4 regions of the Paenibacillus sp. FSL K6-1217 genome follow, and region 2 is predicted to be linked to each of the others. Evidence: riboswitches for the same ligand, from Rfam matches in the RefSeq annotation. Region 2 holds a riboswitch; each other region holds the start of a gene.

Region 1 (7,615 bases), 510 kb from region 2:
GTACACACCTATTACAGAGAAAAGACTTTATGTGTGTGACAACCCAGAACCGTTGCAACCCAGTTATTTCACTAGTACCTCTATGATTACCCTCTGGGATGATGTAGTCCCTGCAAAAAGTTTAGTTAAGTATCGTGTGTTTATGTGGCATCATAACGCTACGGCTAGTACAATTAAATACGGTCTGACGTTAGGCACTGCTGGAGCCGCAATAACTGTAAGGGATATCATGTATGAGACTGCTGTTACCTCCAATGGTGGGGATATCCTTACTAATGCAGGGCTTTGCTTGGCTAAATCACTTCTTGGTGAAACACTTATATCAGACCCCACAGCTATTACTGTTCCGGCGGGTAATGTTCGCACTATTAAGGAATTCACCCTTGAGCCGAACCAAGTTCGAGGACTCATTATGGAATTCACTTTAGCCAGTGCTGGTAATATGGCTGCGAAACTTCGTACTGTGGCATCAAGTAGCACATCTGCGGCTCTTAATACTCATTCGGGTAATCCTATTGCTCCAAATGGTACACATCCTAGAGGTACTTGGGGCTACGCTGATGTACAGGGGAATAACATCACACTGACAATTGGAAGCACTGGTGTTTCTAGTAACGTAGCCGTTCTGGGTAAAGAAGATCCTGCAAACGGTTCGAATTCAGTATTTCCGGGGCCGCTTGCGAATGAACCTGCTTTCGGCGGCATTTATAAGGTTAATATTACCATTACGAATTCCTCCGGCAGTGCTAAAACTGCAAATCTTTATTTAAATCCACGTGGTGGACTTTATGCAGGGGCAGTAAAGGTGGGTAGTAATCCAGTTTATGGTATTAGCAAAACTAGAGATAACGAAGCTGTGAAAATTGGTGGTTTCTCCCTTTCTAATGGGCAATCTATTACTGTTCCAGTTCAGCTTACTACTGCAGGTGGTAGTTCTTCGCCAATTGCTTTTATCGTACGTTCGTAATTTGAAAAGTTTTCAACAAGAGACCGTTCTTTTTTAGAGGACACTGAAAAAGTCCAATAACGTCTCCAAGAGACATTCTCCTCATTTTTTTGAAGAGAATGTCTCTTCTTTTCGATTAATTAAAGGATCAAATTAAAGGTTGGTGGTCTTCATGTTTCCTCAGCAGCAAAGCTTTATCTTGAGCCTGTATATCGGGCCCTTCTTTGATGTTTAAAATTGCAAATGGTGCTCGATGATAGAAGGATTATTATACGGAAGGTGCAAAAAGAAAAACGTATTCAGTGAGGATAAATAGCCATGATCATTTAGAGCAGACCATGTTTCAGAATAGTAAAACCATTAATTTAAGACCAAAGAACAATATAAAATTGAAGCCGAAATAGCGAAATCAAACACGGACCCGTTACGATGTTGTTTCCTCCTCAGGTTTAGTTAGTATGGAAATTCAGAGAGCTTTCACCACGAATGAATGCTTAAGGTTTTCAATGGCATCTTTTTTTTGTGGGCAGTCTTTTTTGATTGTAAAACAAAAAAATTATTTTAAAATATACCAATTCAATGAATATTTTGGTTTAATAGTAACATAGAGGGGATTAATTGCGTCTAAACAGGTGAATATAAATTTGGAGGCGAATGATAATGAAACGTTGGACAAAGATTGGAATTAGTGCGGCTCTTTTTACTACTGTATTCAGTGCGGGGGCTTATGCAGCAACTGCGGTGCCCAAAATTTTCGTCAATGGTAACCAAGTTAAATCAAGCATACAGCCCAAAATAATTGGTGGGTCCGTTTACGTCCCTATTCGTGCAGTATCGGAGGGGCTTGGTGTCGATATTCAGTGGGATAATAAAGCTAAAAATGTATACGTAGATTCAGATCCGAATTTCAAAATGGAAACAGATGCTACGACCTATGTATTTGGACGGAATTTAGCATTTAAGTGGATTATGGCCTATGACGAGAGGTCGGTTGCGGAGGCTAATGCTTTAGTGGCCCCGAACTTTAAAACGGATATTTACAAAGAATCTTTTCCCGGGGGAACTTACAATTTGGCAACTATTGTGGATATGAAGGTAGTTGCAAGATCAGATATTGGGCTGACTGTCAGAATTGTTCAACGAGTGACTGCAGAGGATAATTATAAGGTGAAAGTAGAAAAATGGGATTTTATCTTTGAAAACAACAAAATTAAATCGGTAAAAGTAGTGCCTAAATCCACTAAATATTTGGATCGGTATACGTTATTCCCTGGAACGAGCTTTGGTATTTAATTAGTCTAGGTTTTCTAATCCTCTAAAAAAAGCCCATTCGCCAGCAGAGGCGGACGGGCTTGTCCACATTAGCAGAATGAAGGGGAGCGGGAGGGCGCTACCCTTCCTTTTTACATTTTATAATCAAGAAGTTAATAGGAGGCTTGTTTCTCGCATGCTTATGGGGTTCATCTATATCTGAGAACTCCATCAGGCCGTAGCCTGTGAATTCCTGTGTAATCGAGCCGGCATCATAAAAGAATGTTCTCACGCCGTCCATGACTTCATAATAGTCTGTATCCAGGGGGATGCCCTTTCCGAACATCGGGGCTTTTTTGGAGACGGCTGTGAAGATCATATATCCGCCCGGCTTCAGCTGATTGTAACAATCCTGAATAAACTTCCCGCGCTCACGACGATTCAATAAGTGAATCAGCCCATAGCAGAATATACCGTCATAGAGTTTGCTGTCAAAAGGCATATCCGCTACCGGGCCGTGATGAATACGCATATCCAGCCCGTGCTGCCGCGCCAGACCAATCGCCGTTTGTGAGATCTCAATTCCTGTTACATCTATCCCATGATCCATAAAAACCTGTGCATTCCTGCCATAGCCTATCCCGGGGATAAGCAGGTCCTTCACCTTATGCTGAATAAAAAAATCCTTGGCCAGGATTGCCGAGTCAGCAGGTTCAAATCCCCACATCGTATGTTTCTCTATAAAACTGGATTCCCAGAACTCTGTCATCGTTGTCGCTCCTTACATTGAATTTAAAGGTTATTATAGATATATTATATCTATAATAACCTTGGTTTGCAATGCAGTTCATATCTGCGTCTCGCCAATGGATAGAATTGTGTGAAGGTCATATGCAGCCAACCCCACCTAAACTGGTTAAACCCCGACAGATAGTGTACCTTAATAGTATTAGTCTTTAGGAGTGGTGAATGATTGTGAAGAAAAGTAGACAAACCCCCGTGCTGGTCGCGGCCTCGATCCTGCTCATCATTATCAGCAGCCTGATCCCGTCGGATCAATCGGCTTGGCTGGGGGCGTTACAGACCCTTCTGCTCGGAGTTGGCCTGCTCGGCTGCTGTATGGCCTTTTGGCGGTTTGCCAAGGGCGGTAAGGGTGGAAAGAGCGGGAAAGGCAAGAGCTGAGTTCTATGTACTGAACGGTTGGCGAAGACAGGATCAGTTCATGGGATGGTTGAGCTATGTAAGGTGAGCCAGGCACAGTATGGGTGCGTACTGGTGCTGAGAGTCAAGGACTAAGTCGCGGCGGATGTCGATGCTTTTTTGTTTTGTAGGCGGACTCAGAGGCCCTTATTTTGTGAAAAAGACCGATTATCTCCCCGTTGCGGACTGAGAGGACGTTAACGGGCTGGGTGGAGCGGAAAATGAGGCGGAATGGGTTAAATAAGCGCCTCTCAGTCCGCACGGACTTCAGAATAGTCTCATTTGCCGAAATAGCGGATCTGTAGTCCGCAGCCCGCCCGCCATCTCCTTCTGCCGACTCCGTACCCTGATTCCGCCACAGCCATCTCCTTCTGCCGACTCCGTACCCTGATTCCGCCACAGCCATCTCCTTCTGCCGCCTCCATACCCTGATTCCCCACAGCCATCTCCTTCTGCCGCACTCTTTCCTATAGCCCGCGTATCCCGCGTTATTCCCATCCCAGTCTCAACCCGCCGAAGGGCGGTGGACAGCAGGCAGTGCTGAATGTGCGGCTGCCATCTGTTCGCGTATACCTCTAAGCCGGGCCTTCAGCTCGGGGACGCTGCACTCCAGGATCTGGCTGATCTCGGTCAGGGGGAGCTGGATGCCGTACCATAGGGCACTGGCAAGCTGATCCTCCCAGGAGAGCAGGGCAGCGGAGCAGCGGCTGCGGTCCCGCGCCAGCACGGCGCATTGGCGGATGCACTCCCTGTAGGCAGCCGGAGCAGCGGCGTCTCCTGACAGGGCGCCCTTCAGCCACAGTGGATGGAGGGCCACGAAGGTGGCGGTTGCGGCTTGCTCGGCGCGGGCGCCTTTTTCCAGCAGCAGGCAGCTAAGCGCATAGACAGAACCGCTATATTGTTCGATATAGTGGGTGAATCCGGCAGCGGTAGCTGCCTTGGGCGATAAGGGGTCAGGCATGTGGTCACGTTCCTTCCTGGATCTGTACTGTTACGTTCATTCGAGCGCGCAAAAAACCGCAGGCCAGAGGAGGACCTCTGCTGCGGTTGTGGGTCACAGGCTTCAAATGCCTGGCACAAAGCGTGGCGGATCAGGGCTCTCTCTTGGCGCTTACGAGGTTAGCTGTCGGATTCGGACGGTGAGAGTCGCCCTACCTGCCGGAGACCTGCGCGTGGCATTCTCCTTCGGATTCACCCCAAGTCGGCCTGACGGCCGGATGGTTCCCCCGTTTTCCACATGACGGAAATTCAGCGTGCATGCATATGCTCATTTTCATGAATGTGTTCAAATGCTTTCAACACGAATCATACTCTGTTCGGAGGGGGTTTGTAAAAATGGAAAAGAGTGCAATTCGCCTTGTTTTCAGCAAATGACTGACTGGCTATGCATATGGAAGCCAAAACTCATATATGTAGCAGATTATCTGCCATTTATCTCGCGCAATCGCCGTTTTTTATTTTTGCAGGCCGTTGTCAGATCACCACCAAAGGGGAATATCCTGTTTTTTCCAGGCAATGATCCGCTTGACCTCACGAACCGTTCCTGTTGTAATTTCATAGTCACTGCGTGCTGAGGCATGAAGATCCAGGAAGTGCAGCATCCCTCCGTAAGTTCCCACGGCCAGCAAGGTCTCATCCCGATTGACAGCTAACCCTGAAATGGTGCTTCCGGCATAATAACGCCACAGCTCCTGCCCCTCTGTATCAATGAGCCTCAAGTAGCCATAGGCATCGCCAATCACAACACCGTCCTTCAGCGCTGCCGCCGCATACACCCGCGCCTCCTCGTTCACGACTGGATATTCCTGGTCTGCCGCGGGCTTTCCAACTTCCAGATGTTCAAGCGGCACGGCAAGGGTAGCTCCGTTGTAGAAGTGGCAAGCATTATACCATACGCTGCGCTGGTCCTTCGTAAATAGAGTATAGTGCGGATAACTGGATTCCGGGTTGAATAAGTGAACCTGCCCTGTGGTAGTGTCATATAAAAGATGATCACTGCCCTGGCTGCCATAGGCAATCCATCGTTCATCCGGAGAAACGGCGCCATGCGCCATATCAATCCCGATATGCTCCAGCTCATCTTCCTTATATTCTTCGAGATCAGGATGCAGCAATTTCACATTCAACGGCTTCTCTGGCGAATGCTCTACCAGGAAAATTCCCTGGCTGGTGACCAGCAATAACGCCTGTCCTCCGTTAAAAGGAATGACTTGCTCCAAGGGTAACTCCTGATCCAGGCGGTCTATGTTCAAAACGGTAAAGTCCGGGTCCAGCGCTTGAATCGTTCCATTCAGCTCCCGCCACGAAAGCTCGGCCACTACTTCTCCCTGTAATGCGCTGTTCATGGATTGCAGAATGGTAATTCCTTGCGTGCCTGCCAGCGCATAGAACTGATTGTCGGGAGATGCCCCTACCAGGCTAAACTCCTTAAATACGGAGATCACATCCTCTTGCACCGCCATCACTGCATTGTTCTCCCAGGGTGAGCCGGTGCTGAACACCACTTCATCGTCACTTATGAAATGGATACCGCGAATCGCCTGCATCTCATGTTGAAAATGCCCGGCCAGCGGCCACGTTGCCGCCGGCAACTGCTCCCGCAGCTCAGCAAGCTCCTTGTGCTCGTTAGCTCTCCGAATCATCTTATAGATTTTGGCGGCATGGGCCCCGCGTGTATCCTCTGCTGGCTCATTCCCCGCGTTGTCCCAGCCTTCAGTCAGTCCCTTATGTACATATTGATTGACGCCGGCCGCATAACGTTGACCTTCTTTGCGCCATTTGGCGGCAACATCGCCTTCTAGCCACTTCACATGATCAATCCTCCTGTTCCAGATATATATAAATATACAATTTCAACATCTATGAATCGTAACAAAAAAGGTGCTGCTCCTGTTGAGAGGACAGCACCTTTGTGTATATTACAGAACAGCAGCATCCATCAGCTCCTGAAGCTCAGGAAGATTGAAGCCCTTGACCGCCCGGTCCCCGGATACGGTGACTGGAATGCCCATGAAGCCGAGCTGCTCGACCTCTTCCTGATAGACGGAGCTGGTCATCACATCCCGGACCTCGAAGGGAATCCCCTTGCTCTCCAGCAGCTGCTTGACCTGATTGCATTCGCTGCAGCCGGTGGTCGAATAGACTATTACGTTCGCGCTCATTGCTCCACTGCTTCCTTTATCGCTTTTTGGGTAATCTTCCAGTGTGAGGTGTTCCAGCGGACTTCGCTGTCCTCCAGCAGGAAGATCTGCGGAGATTCATGCTTAATCCCGAAATCCTCGGCAATCTGATTGGAGACAGAACGGTCTTCTATCACATGGACAACGGCTGCAGGAGTATCGGAATGCTGTGCATAGGCCTGAAATTCCTCGTTGGCCTTGGCGCTGATCGGACAAGTGGTGCTGTGCTTGAAGAGCAGTTTTTTGCCGGGCTGCCCGATATATTGCTGTAGTTCATCCTTAGTGTGGATTTGTTGAATAGACATCGTAGGATCACCTTCCTAAGTAAGAGTTAATGAAACCTGTTGTCAACAATTGTGTTGTTAACAACTATTAATCATGATTGTAACATAGTTCAAAATTAAAGCAAAAGTAAAGTCCAGCGTAGCCTGCCCCTCCCTTGCAGGATGTTGTTAACGGCCGTCGGCCATGCTAATGTGAGAGGGATGAACCTAGGCTCGGTGCATAATCATGCAGATATGAGGGGGGGAGCTCATGAAAAGGGTTGCTTGCGTTACCGGTGCTGACCGTGGACTCGGATTGTACCTGGTTCGCTCTCTTTTGGAGAGTAAATACATGGTGTTTGCCGGACAGTATTTGCCGGATCTGGCGGCACTGGAAGCTTTGAAAGCGCAATACCCGGATAGTCTGAGGCTGGTCCCGCTTGATATTGGCAGTGCAGGGAGCGTGAAGGAAGCAGCGCGGAGTATTGCCGGGAGTACAGGCCACCTTGATATCATTATCAATAACGCCGGGATTATCCACCGCTCGGATGATGCCTCGGTGCTCGTGGATATGGATGATGAAGCGATGGCGCATATTTATAATGTGAATACCTTGGGTGCGCTAAGGGTGAGCAATGCGTTGATGGGCTTACTGCTGCAAGGCCGGCAGCGTCTGGTCGTTAATATCTCCTCGGAGGCGGGCAGCATCGGGCGGAACAAGCGGATTAATATGTACGGCTACTGTATGTCGAAGGCCGCCCTTAATATGCAGTCTT
Region 2 (7,615 bases):
TAGAACGGAGTGAAGACGAACATGAGAATCAATAAATTCATCAGTGAGACAGGCTATTGTTCACGCCGTGAAGCAGACAAGCTGGTCGAGGCAGGAAGGGTCACCATTAACGGTGAGCCCGCTTCTCTGGGCAGCCAGGCCGAAGCCGGGGATATAGTGCTGATTGACGGTCAGGCGCTTCAGACGGGCGGCAGGATCGTGTATATTGCTCTTAATAAGCCGGTGGGCATTACTTCTACCACAGAAGCGCATATTCAAGGGAATATTGTCGATTTCATAGGACATGAGGAGCGGATTTTCCCAATCGGCCGGCTCGACAAGGATTCAGAGGGATTGATTCTTCTGACGAACGACGGGGATATTGTTAATAAAATATTGCGCGCGGAAGGCAAGCATGAGAAGGAATATATAGTCACCGTAGACAGACCTGTTACGCCGTCTTTTCTGACCGGCATGTCTACCGGTGTGAGGATTCTGGGCAGCAAGACACTTCCCTGTGAGATTACGCGGATCAGTGAGCGGGTATTCCGCATAGTGCTGACCGAAGGCAAGAACCGGCAGATCCGCCGCATGTGCAGCGCCTTCGGATATGAAGTGCGGCGGCTGCAGCGCATCCGGGTGATGAATATCCGTCTTGGCGCGCTGAAGACCGGGGAATGGCGGGAGCTATCCCGGGAGGAGAAGCAGGAGCTGGGGGCTATGCTGAATTATCAGCTGCACTAAGCTGCAGAGCGGCAGGCCAAACTAAAAGAGCTGTTCTGACCGGCCGGATAGGCCCTTCAAAACAGCTCTTTCTTTATTTGCCTGGAACGGCCAATTGAGAAACATCCGTGGTCTCTGCGGCAGCATCCTTATATTTACGAAGGATAGACACTTCTACCCGGCGGTTCTTGGCCCGCCCCGCAGCCGTAGCATTGGAAGCGATGGGATGATATTCGCCAGAGCCGGTCGGGCTGAACTTCATCGGATCCAGGTTGGGATTCAGCAGCAGAATCTTCATGAACTCAAGGGCACGATCTACACTAAGATCCCAGTTCGAGGAGTATGTGCTGTTGGAGATAGGAACATTATCCGTATGTCCTTGCACCAGCACCTCATAATCGGGAAATTGCTGCAGCATGTTCGAGATCGACTTGGCCAACTGGCGGGATTCGTCCTTCACCATAGCCTGTCCCGAAGCGAACAGGGCATTGTCGCTAATCGTGATCATCAGCTGGGACTGATTCAGCTTCGTGCTGAGCAGATCGGTCATTCCGTTGTTCTTGATGTACTGGTCGAACTGCTTCTTCAGCTTCTCCAGATCCTCCTGCTCCTTGGCACGGAGCTTGGATAGATCGGAGGTTCCGGTGTTCTTGGCGATCACGCTGTTCAATTTATCCTGCTTGCCCTGGTCCAGCTGGGTGCTGGTCGGAGAATCCGAACGGTACTCCAGGACACCGCCGCCTCCGCTGAGCGCTGAATTGAAGGCTTCAGCCATTTGCTGGAACTTCACGGCGTCCGTAGCGCTCATGGCATACATAACCAGGAACAGCGCCACCAGCAGGGTCATCAGATCGGAATAGGGAAGCAGCCAGGATTCATCGGCATGCTCTTCATGTTCCTCATGCCTAGTCTTTTTGCTCACTGGAAGCCCCCTCCTTCTCGCTCAGCTTGGCACGCTCGGACGGAGTCAGGAAGACGGACAGCTTCTGGTTAATGGCGATGGTAGACACCCCGGACTGAATCGAGAGCAGACCCTCCACCATCATCAGGCGGACTTCAATCTCGCGCTTTGAGATCCGCTTCAGCTTGTTGGCCATCGGGTGCCACATGACATAACCGGTGAATATCCCGAGCAGGGTCGCAATGAAGGCGCCGGCAATCGCGTGGGCCAGGACGTCCATGTTACTCATATCGCCCAAGGCGGCAATCAGCCCGATAACAGCCCCGAGTACCCCCAGTGTAGGTGCGTACATCCCGGCCTGGGAGAAGATCAAGGCCCCGGCCTTATGTCTGTCTTCCGTGGCATGAATATCTTCCATTAATACATCACGGACGAACTCCTGATCGTTGCCGTCTATAATCATCCGCATGCCGTTTCGGAGGAAGGCGTCTTCAATCTCATCGACGTTGGACTCCAGGGCAAGCAGCCCTTCACGGCGGGTGATGGACGCCCATTCCATGAACATCGTAATGAGTTCAGGCTTACCGACCATCTTTTTCTTCACAAACAGGATCTTCATCAGCTTAGGGAAATTCTTGACTTCCGACATCGGAAAGGCCATGAAGATTGAGGCAGCCGTGCCAAGAAAGATAATGACATAGGCAGCGGGGTTGTTCAAGCTTGCAAGTGGAGCATGCTTGAGTATCATCCCCCAGATTACAGCGACAAGACCAAAAACCAGGCCTAGAATTGTTGAGATTTCCATTTATGCACCTCGTCCATGAGAATTAAGAAGTGATCGACTAACCGCGTAATTCGTCCTTGAACCGCGGGAGAACACTCTGTTCGTAACCAAATCACGTATATTCTTCTTTATCGACATCATTCCCTTTTTTGTGAAGTGATTTTTTCGGCTATAATAGATAAGGTAGGTTATTATTCATCAGCGAAGAAAACGGAGTGATTGATGTGGGAGTTAAGCATGGCAGAGATTACGGTGAAATTCTTGTGGAACTGACAGGAGCCGTTGGAAGGATTGCAGACGGGTACATTTTTTTTGAGATGGAGCCTGAAGAGTGGATGAATCTGCCGGAGGAATCGAGGCAGGAGGTCTGGGAGGCGCTTGCGGAAGACCTGTTCTATGCGCTGGGCAATGAGCCGGTGATACAGGTTGGCAGCGGCGTTGTCATGTACGATAAAGAAACACACCGCATTAATATTCTGCTTGGCGATGAGGATCTGGCTTCGGTCGTTCTGGTATAAGCGGGAGAAATTGCGGCAGCGGGTTTGTCCCGGGCATCCGGCCATGTTAAAATTGGAAGTGGAGTACTAATCGCCGGGATGACAGAATACACTTAATCAAAAAAATCTTTGGCCTGGCACATCCCTTGGACTTTCAGAAGCTGAGGGATGTTTTCGTTTGAAGCAGAAGAGCAGGCTCTTTGAACAGTTAACTTAGCAAGGGAGGAAACGAATTGCAATTTACAGAGGAAGAACTGCAGGCGCAGATCGGCAAGCTTGAAGGCTGGAGACTGGAAAGGGATAAGCTGGTACGCAAATATATGTTCAATGAATATATGAAGGGCATTGCTTTTGTGGATGAGGTGGCTGCCATTTCGGAAGCCTTTGACCATCACCCGCATATCACCATTGATTACAAGACCGTCGTTCTGCGGCTGGCTGTAGATGTGGAGAAGCTCGATCTCCGCCAGGCTCGTGAATTCAATGAAGCATTCGAGAAGAACCGTTAGAGGACAAGGTCCTTAGGGAGACAACAGGATCATTTGAATGAATAGAAATGCCCGTGCGAGGATTATTCGTAATCCTCGTCACGGGCATTATGCTTAGAAATGAAGAGTCTGGTATGAATACAGTCACCGGGTTATTTCTTCTCGGCCAGCCATAAGGCTACGTTCGCAATCTCTTCCGGGGCCAGCCTGTCTTTGAAGGAAGGCATCTGTCCGCGGCCCTTGGTAACAATGCTGTAGATCTGCGGCGCATCATGTGAAGCGCCCTCTTGCTGCAGGCTGGGGCCCGCCCCGCCCTGAAGCTGGTCGCCGTGGCAGGAGATACAATTGGCCTTCACTGTGGCTTCTGCGGCCGCAGCGTCCAGCACAACCTCCGGCATCGTCGGTTTGTTCTCTTCCGCCACCTCGGATTTACCGGGCAAGGTAAACATTAAGATTACTGCAAAGGCACAGGCGGCAAAAAACAAACCGCTCATGATCCATTTCTGCATCTGCATCCGTCCCTCCATGTAAGCTGCTGTCTCCATTATAGCGGATGGTGAAGCGTTATCATAGTATTTGTGTCAAAAAAATGAACTCAAATGATCCATTTATTTGAAAATGCCGTTGCCTCCGGTGCTATTCCTCATAGACCATGCAATAAAAAGGCTTATTGCCGGTCGGGGTCCGGCGTTCATAGGTATCCGTTATGGTGAAACCGCATTTCTGGTAAGCGCGGATGGCGCGCTGATTCCAGGTCAGCACTTCCAGATCGATCTCACGCTCCGGGTAACGCGCCCGTGCCGCCGTAACAATAGCCTTCATGAACAGATGCCCCATTCCATGGCCGCACAGATCGGGCCGCATGCCGACTCCAAGCCGGACTACCCCCTCCATCGGGAAGAGCTGGGCGAAGCCGCACAGATCGCCTTGCCCGTTCATTACGGACACATATTGCTCCTGTCGCAGCTGCGGGTCCCCGAACTCCACGCCCAGCGCCTGCATCTGCTCCCAGGACATCCAGCCGTAAATATTATACGGAGCTTTGTAGGTCCAATCACAGATCTCAGCGGCGTGCTGCGGCTCCATAGGCACAACGTAAAAGGTTAGCGGAGAACTGATCATTAGGGAGGTCTCCTTCCAGCGGACATATATTCATCTTACTATTAATTATATACAAAAACAGCCATTTTCGACGCAAAATCCTTGGGGAAATACGGAAACTTGACAAACGCCAAAATATATTTTCCGAAAGTGCAGAAACGGTGTTTACCAAATATAGAGCGGGGTAAGTAATTTTATAGACAAAAAAAGCCCTTCTCCTAAGATTTCGGCAAAAATCTCGGAAAAGAGCGTAGGTTACAAAGTCTTATTCTACCTTATTCTACATCGTCGTTGTCTTGGGAATCGGATGCTACATTCTTGAAGGCATCTGTACTCATGATTCGCTTGGCGCCAACGTAGCGGTTGACGTAATAGCTGTCACTCAGCGAACTGATGGTTACACCACGGGATGATGAGGCATGGGCGAATTCGCCGTCACCGACATAAATACCGACATGGGACACACCTTTACCGCTGGTATTAAAGAATACAAGATCGCCCGGTCTCATCTCATCACGGGACACGGCAGAACCCATCTGATACTGGGAACCGGATTGATGGGGCAGGTTAATGCCGATCTTATCAAAAACATACATTGTAAATCCGGAGCAATCAAACCCGTTAGTCGATACACCGCCGGACACGTATTTGGTTCCGATGGCTTTGTCGATCACTTTATCCATTTTGGAATCCGCGAAAGCGCTTCCTGCTCCGATGGTGAAGATAATGGACAAGCTTAGTACTGCGGCTGCTAGCTTCTTCTTCAAAAGTAAATACCCCTTCCAATGCCTACGAGGTTAGCTTAAGGGTTCGGTTGAAGGTCCCCTATGACCCCTCTTAGAATAGGAGGTCAATTCACCCAAAGTGGTTCCCCCGTTTCCCTAACTTATTAGGGAACTCGGCACGACTGTTGATTAGGATTAGCTGTTCATTCAATACATGACAAAACCTTTGTTAAAAGCGATTCAATAATTACAAAAATGTTACTAAAAGATCACTGCGATAATTGTAACAAAGTCGAAGTCGGTTGGCAATCACTTATAACATATTAATTCATCTTTTTTGCTGTTTTTTAGAGTTATAGCCCTTTCGGCAGACCCATATCTATGCGCTGGAGTTATTTTATATGTTCTTTTCTTTGTTTTTGCAGGAAAATGCTGTTTCAAGGCTGTGGATTCTGTGTAAAAGGTAGAATAAGGAAAAGGAAAAACCCGGAAATGATTACGGCAATAATCATCCCGGGCTCGTATAAGTTACAATTAGTTGTTAGAGGCTGAAATATGCGGGGTATGCTTCAAGGGTGGTTAAGGCTCAATCGTAAGCGACAGCTTGGTAGGCTGTTGTGCTCATTACCCGTTTGGCGCCAACATAGCGGTTGGCCCAGTAGGACTGGCTCATCGAACTGATGGTAACACCGCGTGAACTGGAGGACTGTGCGAATTTCCCGTTTCCGACATAAATTCCGACATGGGAGACTCCATTACCCAGGGTATTGAAGAACACGAGATCGCCGGAACGCAGTTTGCTCTTGGATACAGCTGTTCCCACTTTGTACTGTGCTTTGGAGGTACGCGGCAGAGTAAGCCCGACATTCTTGAACACATATTTGGTAAATCCGGAACAATCGAAGCCGTTGGTGGTCGTGCCCCCGGTTTTATATGACGTTCCAATGGTTTTGGAAATCACAGTATCCATCTTGGAATCTGCGAAGGCACTGCCTGCTCCGAGTGTGAATACCATTACAAGACCCAGTGCTGCTGCGGTGCATTTTTTCTTGAAGTTCTGAAAATTGTGACTAATCAAAAGATGTACTCCTTCCAGGGCCTGCGAGGTTAGCTTAAGGATTCGGTAGAAGGTTCCCCTATGACCCCTCTAAAGCGAGATCAATTCACCCAAAATATGGTTCCCCCACTTCCCGGTGCAGGGAATTCGGCGTGTTATGCACCAGAACAGTGACTTATCGGCATCGATTAAATTGCAATAGTTACGGAAGATTTTGCTTGAAAGATTACAAGTTTGTTACTACTAGTACAGCCATCATTGTATCAGAGGATTTATTCTTTTGCAAATGCTTTTGTCCCTCACCCCAAGTAAAAAAGAGTCCTGCTCCCTGATGAGGGGCCGTGACTCTTTTTAGTATGCCATCTTGGCAGCTAATTATTGTGGAAATGATTTACTGGACCAGAGGTGGTACTGGGCAGCTATTCCCCACATATTGAACAGTGTGGAGGGCAGCGGAGCTGCCTGGCGGAGCATAAGGGCCGGCAGCCCCGGATACAGCAGCGCAGAAGCACCGCAGAGGAGGAGCACAGCCAGACTGCCCGCTCCCAGAATGACGGATATCCCGATGGAAGGCAGCAGCACCTTAAGGCAGGTCAGCAGCGAGGAGAACATGCCGGTACCGGCGGTATAGCCGAATTGCATATAGAGCAGAAGCTTGCGGACAAGGAAGAGATAGAGCAGCCAGCCCAGCACATAAGGCACGAGCTTCAGCAGGAGCTGGACATCGAGAACGCCGCTGAGCAGATGACGGTACATACGCGGCAGCAGCCAATAGAGCGGGAGGAGGGTCAGCATCCATTCGGCGAGGCTGAACACCAGCACGGGCAGCCCATATTTTCTCATTCCGGGAAAAAAGAACAGTCCCCGCGCGCCGTCGCGCTCCTGATGAAGCTCATGCAGCAGCCCCGCACGGATAAAGGGGGTCAGCAGCAGCCGGAGCACTGTCAGTGCCAGCAGCAGCCACAGCCAGTGCTGGACGGCCGGATCGGTGCGCAGGGCGGTCTGCCCCTCGATATAGTACAGCAGCCTGCCTATACCGCTGCCCCCGGCATTCGCATCCGGGTAGCGCAGCAGGACAGGGACCACCGCGCTTTTAACGAATTTGTACAGGAAATATCCCCAGAACAGCCGGTAGATAAACAGCAGAATCAATATATAGAACTGCTCTTTCATGCTGATCCAACCGCGGGCAATTGAACTTTTCACCATTCCTTCACCTCACCAGACAAGAGTTCCGAGCAGGGTTTCAAGCAGTGTTGTCGTGCTAAGCGTCCAGCGGGAGAGTGTGCGCGGCTCAAGCTCCGCCATTCTGAAATTATTAAGATGTCTGCTCTCCAGCAGAATGGAATGCCCCGGATCG
Region 3 (7,615 bases), 3.7 Mb from region 2:
CCAGCGCCGGACTCGGAACCGCAGGCTCATGGGATCATGTTGCACTGTCCTACCGGCAGGCACGCCGTGCGCTGCAGGAGCGGGCCATTTACGGACATGAGGTGTTCGTTCCTTACCTGGACGTAACCAACAAGGAGCAGCCGTTTCATTATGACGCTGAGTTCGAAAAGCAGCTGGAGATTGCGGTTCATACGGATCACTCGGCAGTGGTTGCTGAACTGATAGACTGCTACTTCAAGGACGTATACTCCCAAGCGGTCTCAACCCAAAAGGTATACGAGCATTTGCTGTATTTGAGCAGCTTATTTACACGTATGATTCAATCGCGGGGCTGGTCGATGCAGGAGGTGCTGCAAGAGGATTATTCGATGCTTCTATCCTTTGAATCCCTGCTATCCAAAGAGCAAATCGTGGAATGGTCCAAAAGAGTGGCCAGCCGCATTACCCAATACCGGGAACGGGAGCGAAAGCATTCCAGCCATCGGCTCGTTAAACAAATGATCGAGGCCGTGGAGGAAATGCTGGGGAAAGAAGAACTGACCTTGCACACGCTGGCCGAAAGATTATATGTCAATCCCTCTTACCTTAGCCGGCTGTTTAAGCGGGAGGAAGGGAAATCCATTTCAGAATATCTCCTGAAGCGGAGTATGGAGCATGCCAAAGAGCTCTTACACAGCGGCGTTAAGGTGTATGATGCAGCAGAAGCGGCAGGATACCGTGATGTCAGCTATTTTGCCAGAGTATTTCGTAAATATTGGGGCGTAGCCCCGAGTGAATTAAAGAAACAAGAGCGTTCGGTCTCACCGCGTTCGATGTAAGTTGAAGCTGCAATGGAAGAAATCAGATGGAGGTGGTCAGAATGACCGATATGGTACTAACCCTTAAAATACCCGAGCGCGATATTCCTGTCTACACGGAAGTGGATGTTGTCGTTGCCGGAGGAGGACCGTCAGGAGTAGCGGCGGCGCTCGCAGCGGCAAGGAACGGGGCATCTGTATTGCTGATAGAGCAAAGAGGATACCTGGGCGGCATGGCGACGGTCTCTCAGGTTCCTGCATTTTGCCCGTATACCGATCAGGTCAAGCCGGTAATCCGTGGGATTGGGCTGGAAATTCTGCTTGATATGAAGAGCAAGATGGAGGAGAGGTTTCAGGAAGCATGGAAGGACCGGCTGGATTGGGTGCCGATTGATGCGGAAATTCTAAAGCGCCTATTGGACGAGAAGATGATGGAGGCTGGCGTTAAAGTGCTGTATCATACGTTCGTCAGTCAAGTTCTTGGGCAGGACGGCATCCTTGAAGCGGCGGTCATTACCAACAAGACCGGAACCCAGGCGGTGAAGGGGAAGATATACATTGATGCAACGAGCGATGCGGATCTCACCTATCTTGCGGGCGGGCAGTTCGCCAAAGGTGGAGATGATGGAGAGCTGCAGCCGGGGACGATGTGCTTCGTTCTGAATAACCTGGACCGGAACAAATTTCTCTCAAGTGCTGAGACGCACAGTCACGATCTGAAACATGCGATCAACAAGGCGAAGAGTGAAGGGCGGTTGCGCGTCGCAAGAGATTGGGCCGGTATTTCCTGGATAAACGATCATACGGCTGGCTTCAATTTCGGGCATGTATTCGGGATTGACGGCTCCAATACGGATGATCTGACCCGCGGAGCAATCGAAGGCCGCGCGCTTGTTGAACACATTACCGGTTGGCTGCGGGAAGCGATTCCCGGATTCGAAAACGCTTTCCTGACGTTGACGGGCGAACAAATCGGCATTCGGGAAACCCGCCGGATCATCGGCGATTATATCATCACCGCCGACGATTTTCTGGCGTGCCGTTCGTTCCCGGACGATATTGCCCGAAATGCCTACTTTATTGATATTCATATGGCAAAGCCTACGAGCGGCATGACGATGGTACGTCTATCGCCGGGAGAGTCACATGGCATTCCTTATCGCGCCTTGCTTCCGGTTGGTATTCAGAACGTAATCGTAGCCGGCAGAGCGATATCAACCGATAGAGCGGCCCAAGGCTCCACCCGGGTCATGCCGAATTGCTTTGCCATGGGCGAAGCCTCCGGTACGGCCGCGGCGATTCTGACCAAGACGGGCACGCGGGAAACGCGCAGTATCGACATCACGGACCTGCAGCGCAGACTTGTCCGCCAAGGCGCATGGTTAGGAGAGCAGATTAATGAGCGGTACTAAGAAATAAAATAACCCCACAAAGTGGGGCTTTAGCGTAGGTGGTGACTCAGGTACTTTTGCGGGGACCCCAAAACATATAAATTCTATTAAAAAAGGCTGCGCCCAAAGTCATATCCTTGACTTAGGCTCAGCCTTTTAAAGCTGTTTCTAACCCGTTCATCCGGGCAGTTATTTACAAGCGTTGTGTCTATTCGGATTCAGAATGAGGAAATCCTCCGGAAGCTCGAACAGCTTGGCCATCAGCTCGTCCATCCCGGACTCCAGCTTGAATTCCATTTCCTCCCGGAACAGCGGAACCAGGAAATAAACCTGAACCTGATTGCCGTCTTTTGTATGGACGGTGCTAACCTCTTCCGGCAGAGCATACAGGATCACGCCGGACAGCTCAGTGTTATCCGCATAAGGCTCGTAATCCTCCGTGTTGGGGATCGTATGGCCGTAACCAAGCCAAGTTTGATACATATGCGGGAACCGGGCCAGCGTCTTCATCAGCCGGATGGGCCAATAGTTCTCCACGGCTTCGAAATCCTCCTGCGTAAGCGGCCAGTCCGCCGGCAAAAACATCATCAGCTCCGCGCGTTCCAGATGCTTGTACTCTTCACGGATCTCCTGCGGGAGCGTCATGGGCAGATCGCTCATCCCATTGGTGTACAGCACCCGGTATGGCTCATCAGGTGTCGCTTCCATAATATTCACATCAATATGTACGATGTCTGAAATCAGCTCATGGAACACGCCGCTTTCCCGGTTTGGAAAGACCCGATTAAAATGTTCGTTTAAATCTTCCATGTACAAAATATTGGCGGGAGGTGTAATCTGCTCCTCATCCGGAGCGTCATAACCATAAATGGTGGTACCGTCTTCCGATTTGCCCATGGTTTTGCCGCCAAACAGCTTTTTGAAAAAGTTCATGTCTTTGCGCTCCTCTGTATGGGTTAAAGTGCGAAATGAAAATAGATGTATAAACCTCACTTGGAAGTATAACAAAAGACATAGGCCCGGAGCGATGGGTCTATCGATTCGAATTTCAAAAGGAGCAGATATGAACTATATCATTTTTGATCTGGAAGCCACCTGTTGGGAAAATGACCGCAAGCGGGGCGTAGGCATGGAGAGAGCCTTGACTATGCTTGAATTGCCGCTTGAAGGTACTCACCATAGAGGTATCGATGATGCCAAGAACATTGCGAAAATCTTCGTTAAGATTTTTGACCAATTGGAGTTTTGATAATTTAAATTGATCATGTCTATAGCAGTGAATAATAGGATACCGATTCTGCAAATAAAATGGTTGGATTCAGATGACTCTTCACCGTATTAATTGAATGGATTCTTTGCTCTGTCCTTTGATGGCGATACCGCTCCGATCCGGCTCCTACCTTCATTCGGATTTGGTCATTTTGAATGAACATACTATCGAGTGCAGTCTTGATCATGTTAAGTTGATTGGGAGCCCATTCTTGTCCGTGCATCCGGACGTATTCTGTGGCTTCTTCTGCAGTACAATGACATATCTCTTTCAGAAAAGAGCCCCATTTGATTAAATCCACCGCATTGTCACCCGCACAAAGAATGCAATTCCCATAGCTGATCTGTCCTCCGAAGGTTAACTTCAACACCCCATACCAGCATCCGTAAGGCTCTGAAATATGCATGAAGGAAGGGCGGCAGCTAAATGCGAACAACTCGATTCGTGACAGTCTGGCGTTAATCATGAATAATGCCTCCTAGGTTGTCTATAGATTTCATATAACGCTGTAGATTATGGGTCTGCTCAGCTGTGGCTACATAGGCTGTCAGTTCAGCTTCATTCTCACATACAGCAGCATGCTCAAGCCAAACGGAATATTTGGTTTTCTGTACGATGGACAAGTGTAATGGAAAGGTTTTGCGGGATCGCAGCAAAAAAGCATGGTTAATGCAGGCTCTCTCCAGTGCTTACGAGGTTAGCTGACGGATTCGGACAGTGAGAGTCGTCCTACCAGTGAAGAGTTCAATCTTCTTTGGATTCACCCCATTTCGGCTGGCCACAGCCATTTGGTTCCCCCGCTTCCCGCCTGACGGGAATTCAGCATTTGTTAAAAGGAATCTTACGCTGAGCATCACTGTTTGTAAAATGCTGAAAGGTCTCTAGGAGACTAAATAAGACTCTATAGGATATAAAAATGAAGAAAATCCCTTGTAATCTCGCATTCATCCCCGATTTTCTGAAGTTATCGCGTATTTATTAACTTTTTAATGCAACCTAAATGGGGCTAAATGAATCTTAATGCTTCTTTAATCATGATATTAAGATCAGATATAAAACAGTGAGGTGAGTAACATTACGGAACAACGTGATACCCAAAAGCTAATAATTGAACTCTGGAATGAAGGCGATCTAGATTTACTTCGCCAATTAAATTCGCCAGAGATGATAGTACACTATGGAGGTCCGGAAACTGAGAAAAACTCCTAACTCGCCATAAACGCTATACTGAAATCGCACAAGAAGGTAAAGGACGAATGTTTAAGATCCTCCTGTTTCCTAGCCCGATATGCGGAGCCTCCATGAAAGTGAGATTGTAGGAATAGATCAAAAGGAGAAGTTCCTCCGTTTGCGGGTGGAACTTCTCCTTTTAATCTTCATTTTTATAGTAGCTTCTCCATAATCATCACATCAATAAACGCTCCGTCCATCACTCCTTGCTTCTCAAATACACCAACCTGCCGGTAGCCCATCTTTCGATACAATCCTTGACCACTCTCATTAAACGGAAAGGTAAAGAGAACAATTTTATAAAAGCTATTTTCCTTTGCTACCTTGTGTAAGGACTCCAGGAGGGAGCTGCCTACACCTTGCCCACGAAAGCTTCGATCAATATATACAGAAAGGTCAGCGACGCCGTTATACGCGCAACGGTGGGAATATGGGTTCAGTGAGGCCCAGCCCACGACTTCACCTTCGCGTTCAGCAACCCAAACGCTAAAACGGCCTTGGTGATCGTTGAACCATGATTCCATATATAAGGAGTCTTTCGTCTCTGTTTCAAGTGTAGCGATCCGATCCTCGATCCCCTGATTGTAGATACGAAGAATGCTTTGAATATCCTCAGGTGTGGCCTGACGAACAGTTAGTGTACTAATCACATAAACATCCCCTTAAAATTACTTTCTCGCTTTAATTACAGCAGAGACGATATATTGGTCAACGTTCGCACCTGGAACCCAATCTTTGATGAATGTTTTAGATTCGTCCTTTGGCTCAATGCTGATATCAGTAAAGCCGCATTCCTGGAGCATTACCTCCAAATCGGCAATGGAAGAGGCGCCTGAGATACAACCGGAATATAATTCATCCAGGTCATTTTTGATCTCAGGAGGAAGCTCAGCTGTAGTTACGATATCTGATATGGCAAGACGACCAGCAGGCTGAAGAACACGATAAGCCTCACGGAATACTTGCTGTTTATCTGGGGAGAGATTAATCACGCAATTGGAGATAATGACGTTGATCGAATGATCAGCAACGGGAAGATGCTCTATTTCGCCCAATCTGAATTCGGTGTTACTAAACTTACCTTTAAGGGCATTATCTCTTGCTCGACTGATCATCTCAGGTGTCATATCCACACCTATTACAAGGCCTTCATTACCTACCTGCCGGGAAGCCAGGAAACAATCAAATCCGCCGCCACTCCCAAGGTCCAAAACATGTTCACCCGCCTGCAGTTCAGCAATAGCCTGCGGATTACCGCAACCAAGACCTAAATTTGCGCCTTCAGGAGCTGAAGCGAGGTCCTCACTGGAGTAGCCTAACTTAGAAGATATGGCACTGAAATCAGATGTGGAGTCACAGCAGCTACTGTCAGCAGAAGTTCGGCTGGAAGGAGAAGTCTCAACGTTTCTTACAGCAATCTTTTGATAGCGTCCCCGTACATTTTGGCGGATCTGATCATTAGTAAGCTTGCTCATGATTATACACTCCTTAGCTGAAATAATTTGCAATATACAAGTAAAATAGAAGAGAAGGTCAACCTTTTACGGGTGCGCAGCAATTGCTGAGTTTTCCCATAGATTCGTTGAAAAGCTTAATGGACCGTAGTAATGTTTCTACTTCAAACTCACTCATGTGTGAGAAGGCCTCGTTCAGGTATTCATTCATTTGTTGATCAATAGTTGTAGCTACCATTTTACCTTCAGGAGTGAGTGACAGGTTATAAATTCTTCGATCTGAGGGATCAGATGTCTTTTTAACCAAATTCATTTTCACCAGAGATTGAACTTGTCTGCTGAAGGTTGTAATATCTGTGCCAAGTGTTTCGGCGACTTGTTGCATGGAAGGATTGTGACTCCGATCGATCTCATATAACAGATGACTTTGGGTAGCGGAAAGATTACATCCTCCTACGCTACAGCAATCCTTATTGAGTAATCCTAAACGCCGACTCATGATTTGGAGTAGTTCTCTTGGAGTTTCCATTGTTTTCACCTCTTGAACTAGTTATACTGCATTTAGTTGCAAAGTGCAAATATATATTTTGCTTAGTTGATAATTGATGATAAAGGTTTTAGAATATAAGTATTGTCTTATATACGAAGAGAGGAGATTCAAAATTGGATACATTAAATGATCTTGCAGAAGATTTAAAGCTCCTTGGAGATAAAACACGTCTCACAATTCTAATTCTTTTAAAAGAGCGAGAGTGGTGTGTATGTGAATTCGTGGATCTCTTTGACATTTCTCAGCCAGCCGTTAGTCAGCATCTGCGTAAATTAAAAAGCAGCGGATTGGTAAAGGAACAGAAAAGGGGGCAGTGGGTCTATTATTCTTTAAATATAGTAGATAAACCCCATGTTAAAGTCATCCTAAATCTTACCCCGAATGCGAGTGACCTTTTATTGCATTTGAATAAACCGTCTAATGCTGTTTGCTGCGAATGACAGTTTTCTATTGAATATATAAGTATATAATTATATAATGATGCCTGAGATTAAACTTAACTCTTTGAAGGGAGTGCTCGGATGGGTGGAGTTAGACATAAACTGGGGGAATACCATTGGTAGCTCTGGCAAGTCTGATATTTATAGTCACTTTGATTTTTGTCATTTGGCAGCCTAAAAATCTGTCCATTGGATGGTCTGCCTGCGGCGGAGCGTTACTCGCTTTAATTGCCGGTGTCGTCAGCTTGAATGATGTTCTGGATGTTACGCTGATTGTGTGGAATGCCACACTGGCCTTTGTAGCAATCATCTTGATCTCGTTAATCCTCGATAAAATTGGATTCTTCGAATGGGCTGCTTTACATATGGCCAAAGCTGCTAGCGGGAATGGAATGCGGATGTTTATCTATGTCATCATTCTTGGTGCTGTAGTCGCGGCATTCTTTGCTAATGACGGAGCAGCGCTCATTCTAACACCGATTG
Region 4 (7,615 bases), 3.5 Mb from region 2:
TCGTATAACCTGCCATTGCTGGCGTTCTCGCTCATGATTCCTGTGGCAGCTTCTTACATGCTGTTAGTAATGCTGAATAACGCACACACCCGCAGCAGGATCTATCTGGCTCTGGGCGGTCTCTTGTTCAGCAGCGGCATCCTGATCATGCATTTCAGCGGCATTCTGTCGATGGAGCTTACGGCAACCTATGAGCAAGGCGCTTTTTCCATTATACTGGCGGTGTTGTTCGCTCTGATCGTCCCTGTGGTCACCGCATCCTACGATCCGAAGTGGCTGGAGCCTGCCTACAATATGTTCAGCTTCAAAAAACTGCTGCTGGTCTTGACCCTGACCGGCGCGTTCACAGGCATCCATTACGCTGCCATGGCGGGCGCTTCATTCGTTGTGGGGGAACCGTCCGCTGCTGCCGGGCAACTGCTCTACCTGAATGATTCCATACTGGGAATGATCCTGTGCGGCTCCTTCCTGTTCATTGTGTCGATCGTCCTGGCCCTGCTGTTCAGGGACCGGCAGCGGGTACTCCAGACGGCGGCCTTCAATGAGCAGCGGTACACTGCGCTCTTCGAGCAGAGTCCTGACATGGTGCTGTGCATTGATCCTGCGCGCAAGAAGATCATCAGTGCTAATCCTTCCGTGCGGAACACTACGGGATACAGCAGAGAAGAACTGGGGAATTATAAGGCGGTACTGTACAGTGAGCGGGATGAAGCGGCTGTCCGGGAGGCCGTAACACGTGCTTCACGGGGCCAATCCTCCAAGCTGGAGCTTAAGGTGCGGATCAAGAGCGGGGAGCAGCTGATCTGCAGTGTCACCGTCTTTCCTTTGCTGCATCACACGGAGCAGTGGGTCTATCTCGTAGCCGAGGATGTTACTGCCCTGATGAAGTATCAGTATGAGCTGCTGGAGGCCAGAGATGCCGCTGAGAGCGCTGTGACAGTCAAAAGCGAGTTCCTGGCCACCATGAGCCATGAGATTCGCACTCCGCTGAACGGCATTATCGGCGTCAACCAGCTGTTGGCTGAGGAGATCACTAATCCTGAGCATCTGGAGCTCCTCCGGCTTCAGAGCACTAGCAGCCACGCGCTGCTGCAGGTGATGAGCGATATTCTGGACATCTCCCGGCTGGAGGCGGATGGCCTGACCCTGAACAAGGACACCTTCAGGCTGAAGTCACTGCTTCAGGATTGTGTGGATCTGTTCATAGTGAGCACACAAGACAAGCCGTTATCCCTGGAGCTGGAGATTGAAGAGGGCCTTCCTGACAAGTACACCGGGGATATTAAGCGTATCCGCCAGATTCTGATCAACCTGATCGGCAATGCTGTGAAATTCACGCCCTCTGGTACGGTGACGGTTAAGGTGGAGTCCTATGGCGTCCGGGAGGCCGCTCAGGCGCTGCAATTTATGGTGCGCGATACCGGCATTGGCATCTCACCGGATAAGCTGCAGCTGCTCTTCCAGTCCTTCTCCCAGGTGGACGGGTCGCATACCCGCAAATACCCGGGCACGGGTCTGGGGCTTGCGATCTGCAAGAAGCTGGTGGACCTGATGCAAGGAGAGATCTGGGCAGAGCCGGCAGCGGGAGGCGGCACGCAGTTCTTCTTCAGAATCAGGCTGCAGTCGCTGGAGGATTCCCCGGAGGTCTTCTTCGGCAAGGATACAGGGAACGGGGAGAAGGCGGAGGACAACGAGGCTGTATAATACAGCGATTGCCAACAAGAGAGTGAACATTATATAATTTGAAAGTAACTATTCTTTTATCACGACAGTCCAGAGGACGGAAAGGAACTCTCTTTGAGCAAAACGAAAAAAAACCATGTCACGGCTCCTCAAATGAGCAAGCAGGAGAAGCGCAGGGCAGAGCTGGAGCAGCAGAAGCAGAAGACGAGAATTCTGATCGTGAGTACGGTAGCCATCGTCATCATTATTTTTGTAGGATTATTCATGCTGGCTTCGAAGGATTCTTCGCCTGCCGGCTCAGACAGTAAGCCGCTGGCCTTCAATTACAGTGAAATGCTGCGGCTTGGCAAGGAGGATGCTCCGGTGAAGATTGTCGAGTTCGGCGATTATAAGTGCCCAGCCTGTGCCCAGTTTACAGGAGGGATTAAGCCGCAGATCGTTAAGCAGTATGTGGATCAGGATAAAGCAGCCTTCTATTTCGTGAACCTGGCCTTCCTCGGTACGGATTCCAGAACAGCCACACTGGCTGCGCGGTCGGTCTATCACCAGAATCAGGAAGCCTTCTGGAAATACTTCGATGCCATCTATGCGAATCAGGGTGCAGAGGACAAAGAATGGGCTACGCCTGACTTCCTGGTTAGTCTCGCCAAGCAGCTGGAGCTGCCAGTGGATTACGACCTGCTGCGCAAGGATATTGATGAACGCACCTACGAGAAGGAGCTGGACAGGGATATTAAGGCCGGCACCGATGCGGGCGTAACGAATACGCCTTCCTTGTTCGTGAACGGCATCAAGGTGCAGAAGCCGTTCGATATGGAGGAGATTGACGCCAAGATCCAGGCAGCAGCGGGAGCTGCGACTACCCCATGACCGCCTTCTCTGCCTTCTGCCGGCGTAACTGTCTCTACTTGGCTTGGTTCGTCTGTGTGGTTGCTGTAGCGGGAAGCCTGTATCTCAGTGAGGTCCTTCATTACGAGCCCTGCAAGCTGTGCTGGTTCCAGCGTATCTTCATGTACCCGCAGCTGTTCCTGCTGGGGATCGCCACCTACCGGGCGGACAAGCGGATCATTCCTTATGTGCTCCCCCTCAGTCTGATCGGCGGCAGCATCTCTATTTATCATTATGCGGAGCAGAAAATACCGGCGCTCAGCAAGGTGCTTCCCTGTACCATCGGCGTACCGTGCAACAAGGATTATCTGAATTGGTTCGGATTTATAACGATCCCTCTGCTGGCACTGATAGCCTTTGCTTTAATCTCCATTCTGCTCTGGAACGGCCGCAAAGAAGAGGACGCGGAGTAAGAAGCTGCCGGGCAGAAGGAAGAGAAGAGAATACCCTTAATTTTAGCAAAAAATAATAAGCAAAAACCCTGTAAAATCACGTGTTACAGGGATAATGAAAGAGAATGAAAGATCAGGACATACCGGATGATGGATTTGGTTGTTTTGAGTTCTTTTCATTCTTTTTTCATTTGTTTCCACGCTTTACGGAAGACGTATTGTAGCTTAATATTAGTCCTTGTGAGAAGTTGAATATGCGCTGAATTTTCCGGAAGGAAAAACGGGGGAACCACACTTTGGCCAAGGCCAAAAGGGGTGAATCGGTCAGGCCGCAAGGGCCTGTAACCGTAGGGCTACCACAGTCCGAATCCGCCAGCTAACCTCGTAAGCCACTAGTGGGATAATGACCATGCACTCTAAGGCATGCGGATCATTTCCGTATGCTTATTTTGTTGCCTGCATTTATGAAATCCACTTATGAAAACAGCGCACGGAAACCCCGTTTCAACTTAACCAAGAGAGGAACTGTTACTACAATGGTAAGCAAGGTAAAACGACTATTGATCGGGCGTCCGATGAAGTCGAACGAACTCGATCATGAAAAGTTATCCAAGGTGAAAGCACTGGCTGTTCTGTCTTCTGATGCGCTCTCGTCTGTAGCCTACGGAACAGAACAAATTCTGATTGTACTGGTGGCCGCCGGGTTCACCGCTATCTGGTACTCATTGCCAATTGCATTAGCCGTACTGGGCTTGCTGGCCATTCTGATTCTGTCCTACCGGCAGACGATCTTCGCTTATCCGCAGGGCGGAGGTGCCTATATCGTGGCCAAGACCAATCTTGGGGTTCATACCGGCTTACTGGCCGGCGGCTCGCTTCTGGTGGATTACATTCTGACGGTGGCGGTAAGCGCCTCGGCGGGGACGGATGCGATCACTTCGGCTTTTCCAAATCTTCATAATCATAGTGTACTTATAGCGGTATCCGTTATTCTGCTCTTAACGATTGTCAACCTGCGCGGGGTGACCGAATCGGCTTCCTTCATCGCCATCCCGGTCTATCTGTTCGTCGTCTCCATCTTCGTGCTGATTATCGCGGGGTTCATCAAATATGCAACCGGCGGGGCTCATGCCCAGGTTCCCGAGATTGGTTCGGCAGTGTCGAACGTGAGTATGTTCCTGCTGCTGAAGGCGTTCAGCTCCGGCTGTTCCGCCCTGACCGGGGTAGAAGCGGTCTCCAATGCCATTCCTAACTTCAAAGCGCCGGCGGAGAAAAATGCAGCCAAAACGCTGATGCTTATGGGCCTCATTCTCGGGGTGATGTTCACAGGCATTACGCTGCTCGCTTACTGGTACGGCATCATGCCTAATGAGAAGGCCACGGTAGTCTCACAGATTACCGAGTCTACCTTCGGACGGGGCGGGCTGTACTTCTTCATCCAGGGCATTACGGCGGTGATCCTGTTCCTGGCAGCCAATACGGCGTACTCGGCCTTCCCGCTGCTGGCGTTCATGTTCGCCAAAGACAAATATCTGCCCCATGCGTTCATGGTACGCGGCGACCGGCTGGGCTTCTCTAACGGGATTATTTTCCTCGGCGTGATGTCGGCTGTGCTGGTAGCGGCATTTCACGGGAATACGGAAGGACTCATTCCCTTATATGCAGTAGGGGTATTCATTCCGTTCACGCTGTCGCAGCTGGGAATGATGGTCCAATGGTACAGAACGAAGCCGAAAGGCTGGCAGAGCAAGTTCGCCGTGAATACGGTCGGTATGCTCACCACGTTAACAATTACACTGATCTTCATTATCACCAAATTCTCCAGCGTGTGGATGGCCTTCATCTTCCTGCCGGTTGTGATCATCGTGTTCCACCGGATTCACCGCCATTATATGAATATTGCCGACCAATTGCGGATCTGTCCGGCTACCGACAAGCCTTGTATCAAAGGAAGCACCGTTGTCGTTCCTGTCGCCGGTGTAACCCGCGCTGTCCTGCATTCGATCAGCTATGCGAAGTCCTTGACCAATAATGTGGTCGCTGTATATGTAGGGTTCGATGAAGAAGAGATTCACAAGATGGAACAGAAGTGGGAGGAGTGGAACCCCGGAGTACGGCTGATTGTCCTGCGCTCCCGCTACCGCAGCATTATCCGCCCGCTGGTGAAATTCATCGATACGGTAGAATGGAAGACCGCTTCAACAGATCATATTACCGTCCTGATTCCGCAGTTCGTAACCAAGCACTGGTGGCAGGCTGTACTGCATAATCAGACCAGCTTGTTCATCCGCTCTTATCTGATGAATCAGAAGGATATTGTAATCGCCACGGTTCCGTATCACCTGCATAAATAAAGCTTCCTTATTATATAAACGATAAACGGCTGTTTCTGCTTGATGCGGAGACGGCCGTTTTGACGTTATTTTAAGTTATTGGTTGACATAGAGAATGAGAATCAATATCATCAGTATAGACAAGGTAAAGGTAACAGGACTTTTGCCAATCATGAAGGCAACATACAGGAGGGAATTCAATGTTTTCGTTCAACCTGCAAGGATCAATAAGCGGGAAACTGGCGGTGGCCGGACTTATGACTACAACGCTGCTGCTGTCCGCTTGTGGAAATAATAATAGCAATGCAGGCAGTAACGGTGCAGCAACTGCCGCGCCAACGGCAACGGTGGAGGCTACTATGGCGCCGGCAGCAACCGTCGCAGCCGCCGTGGAGAAGACTGTAACGGATGCCATGGGGCATAAGGTGACCGTCCCTGCTAATCCGCAGCGTGTCATTGCTTCTTATCTGGAGGATTATCTGGTGGCACTCGGCGTGACTCCGGTTGCCCAGTGGTCTACTAAGAACGGTACTCAGGCTTACCTTGCCGCTGAGCTTAAGGACGTTCCGCCGATCAGCTATGACCTGCCGCTGGAAGCCGTCACCAGCTTCACGCCGGATTTCCACATCGTCCAGTCGGAAGGCTCCGTTCAGAACGGTCTCTATGACCAGCTGAACAAAATCGCACCCACTTATGTACTCGGCGACAAAGTCAGCAGTGACTGGCGCGCAGCCTTGCTCAAGATCGGTGAACTGCTGAATAAGACTCCGGAAGCAGAGAAGGCTATAGCTGATTATGATCAAAAGGCGGCCTCAGCCAAAGCTGCTGTCTCTGCGGCAATCGGTGATGATTCCGTAGCTGTGCTGTGGCTGGTGTCCAAGAATTTCTTCATTGTTGACGAGACCCGCAGCAGCGGTGCAGTATTATATGGCGATCTTGGAGTGAAGCTCCCGAATCTGGTGACCGAGATTCCTGCGGAGTCCAGAGCACCGTGGAATCCGATTTCACTTGAGAAATTGTCCGAGCTGACTGCAGAGCATATCATTCTGGTGAACAGTGACAAGGCAGACGGAGCCGAGATTACAGATGGGGCGGTCTGGAAGGGGATTCCGGCCGTTAAGGCAGGGAATGTCCACGAATTCAGCAAAGATACCAGCTGGCTGTACAGCGGTCCTATAGCCAATTCCAAGACCATTGATGATATTTTGAGCAGTTTTGTAAAATAACTCTGTTACCGTGCAGGTGGTTATATCCCCGGGATATAAACGCCTGCCTCTTTTTTGTCTATTAACGGGTTGAACAATATTCATATCTTTGCGATAATGAGAATCATAATCATCTATATATCCCTAATAATTCTGATAAGGAGACGGCGTATGGCTTCATCCACACATTCTGCTCCACAAGCTCCTTCTGATGAAGGGAACCCGCCTGTCCGGTCGCGGCCGGTTGCCGCGGCTGTGATTCTGGTGCTGGGGATCGCCGCGATCCTCTTCGGCCTGATGATATCCGTATCGGTCGGTGCGGCGGATATCCGGCTGGCTACCGTATGGGAGGCGGTCTTCCGGTTCAATCCGGAGCTGCCGCAGCATCAGGTCATCCGGGAGCTGCGGATTCCCCGGGCTGCGGCAGGAGCACTGGTCGGCGCATGCTTTGCCGTTGCCGGTGCGATCATGCAGGGGATGACCCGCAACCCACTGGCGGATTCCGGGCTGCTCGGACTTAATGCCGGAGCGGGCGTTGGGCTGGCCCTGGCCTTTGCCTTCGCACCTTCGTTATCCTTCACGTACATCATGATGTACTGCTTCATTGGAGCGGCTGTGGCCTCGCTGCTGGTGTTCGGGATCGGTTCACTCTCTCATACCGGGCTGACCCCGCTTCGTCTGACTCTCGCCGGTGCAGCAGTAAGTGCCATGCTGCTGGCGGTCAGCCAGGGTATTGCCATTCTGTTCAGTCTCTCCCGGGATATCGCCTTCTGGATGGCAGGAGGGATTGGCGGAGCGAGCTGGAAGCAGCTGCAGATTATGTCTCCTTGGGTCGCGGCAGCCCTGATCGGTTCGCTGATGCTCTCACGTTCCATTACACTGTTAAGCCTGGGCCGGGATGTTGCCGCAGGCTTGGGGCAGCGCACCCGTCTGGTACAGACCACAGGGATGGTTATCGTGGTCATCCTCGCCGGAGCGGCGGTCTCCACTGTGGGCCCGATCGCTTTTGTCGGATTAATGGTTCCGCATATCACGCGTTATCTCGTTGGGGTGGACTACCGCTGGATTATTCCCTGCTCCGCAGTCCTTGGCAGTATTCTGGTCATGGTTGCCG

What was found. A riboswitch is a leader RNA that binds a small molecule or an ion and turns the genes downstream of it on or off. The one in region 2 is predicted to bind cyclic di-AMP.
Positions count from the first base shown of each region.
Region 1: it holds a riboswitch for cyclic di-AMP, as region 2 does, so the genes downstream of both, MHH28_RS25405 (hypothetical protein) here and MHH28_RS23225 (C40 family peptidase) in region 2, are expected to answer to the same signal.
Region 3: it holds a riboswitch for cyclic di-AMP, as region 2 does, so the genes downstream of both, MHH28_RS06765 (hypothetical protein) here and MHH28_RS23225 (C40 family peptidase) in region 2, are expected to answer to the same signal.
Region 4: it holds a riboswitch for cyclic di-AMP, as region 2 does, so the genes downstream of both, MHH28_RS07365 (APC family permease) here and MHH28_RS23225 (C40 family peptidase) in region 2, are expected to answer to the same signal.

Region 1 covers NZ_CP150271.1:5,742,828-5,750,442, forward strand. The annotation lists gene MHH28_RS25380 (hypothetical protein) at 1-967, shown strand, start outside; gene MHH28_RS25385 (stalk domain-containing protein) at 1,607-2,239, shown strand; gene MHH28_RS25390 (class I SAM-dependent methyltransferase) at 2,337-2,966, opposite strand; gene MHH28_RS25395 (hypothetical protein) at 3,173-3,379, shown strand; gene MHH28_RS25400 (hypothetical protein) at 3,676-3,822, opposite strand; gene MHH28_RS25405 (hypothetical protein) at 3,903-4,358, opposite strand; cyclic di-AMP (ydaO/yuaA leader) riboswitch at 4,492-4,661, opposite strand; gene MHH28_RS25410 (hypothetical protein) at 4,876-6,207, opposite strand; gene MHH28_RS25415 (glutaredoxin family protein) at 6,316-6,558, opposite strand; gene ytxJ (bacillithiol system redox-active protein YtxJ) at 6,555-6,881, opposite strand; gene MHH28_RS25425 (SDR family NAD(P)-dependent oxidoreductase) at 7,111-7,615, shown strand, end outside.
Region 2 covers NZ_CP150271.1:5,237,104-5,244,718, forward strand. The annotation lists gene MHH28_RS23185 (ATP-binding protein) at 1-35, shown strand, start outside; gene rluF (23S rRNA pseudouridine(2604) synthase RluF) at 22-723, shown strand; gene motB (flagellar motor protein MotB) at 797-1,624, opposite strand; gene motA (flagellar motor stator protein MotA) at 1,608-2,408, opposite strand; gene MHH28_RS23205 (hypothetical protein) at 2,612-2,905, shown strand; gene MHH28_RS23210 (4a-hydroxytetrahydrobiopterin dehydratase) at 3,118-3,393, shown strand; gene MHH28_RS23215 (c-type cytochrome) at 3,525-3,881, opposite strand; gene MHH28_RS23220 (GNAT family N-acetyltransferase) at 4,009-4,494, opposite strand; gene MHH28_RS23225 (C40 family peptidase) at 4,749-5,240, opposite strand; cyclic di-AMP (ydaO/yuaA leader) riboswitch at 5,245-5,387, opposite strand; gene MHH28_RS23230 (C40 family peptidase) at 5,785-6,213, opposite strand; cyclic di-AMP (ydaO/yuaA leader) riboswitch at 6,280-6,418, opposite strand; gene MHH28_RS23235 (hypothetical protein) at 6,631-7,464, opposite strand; gene MHH28_RS23240 (M1 family metallopeptidase) at 7,474-7,615, opposite strand, start outside.
Region 3 covers NZ_CP150271.1:1,575,585-1,583,199, forward strand. The annotation lists gene MHH28_RS06745 (response regulator) at 1-818, shown strand, start outside; gene MHH28_RS06750 (FAD-dependent oxidoreductase) at 860-2,209, shown strand; gene MHH28_RS06755 (suppressor of fused domain protein) at 2,378-3,121, opposite strand; partial or broken gene MHH28_RS06760 (3'-5' exonuclease) at 3,303-3,437, shown strand; gene MHH28_RS06765 (hypothetical protein) at 3,457-3,924, opposite strand; cyclic di-AMP (ydaO/yuaA leader) riboswitch at 4,130-4,293, opposite strand; gene MHH28_RS06770 (arsinothricin resistance N-acetyltransferase ArsN1 family A) at 4,841-5,335, opposite strand; gene MHH28_RS06775 (arsenite methyltransferase) at 5,357-6,163, opposite strand; gene MHH28_RS06780 (MarR family winged helix-turn-helix transcriptional regulator) at 6,222-6,671, opposite strand; gene MHH28_RS06785 (ArsR/SmtB family transcription factor) at 6,806-7,132, shown strand; gene MHH28_RS06790 (arsenic transporter) at 7,243-7,615, shown strand, end outside.
Region 4 covers NZ_CP150271.1:1,713,416-1,721,030, reverse strand. The annotation lists gene MHH28_RS07380 (ATP-binding protein) at 1-1,704, shown strand, start outside; gene MHH28_RS07375 (DsbA family protein) at 1,798-2,553, shown strand; gene MHH28_RS07370 (disulfide oxidoreductase) at 2,550-2,984, shown strand; cyclic di-AMP (ydaO/yuaA leader) riboswitch at 3,211-3,370, shown strand; gene MHH28_RS07365 (APC family permease) at 3,500-5,317, shown strand; gene MHH28_RS07360 (ABC transporter substrate-binding protein) at 5,497-6,522, shown strand; gene MHH28_RS07355 (FecCD family ABC transporter permease) at 6,673-7,615, shown strand, end outside.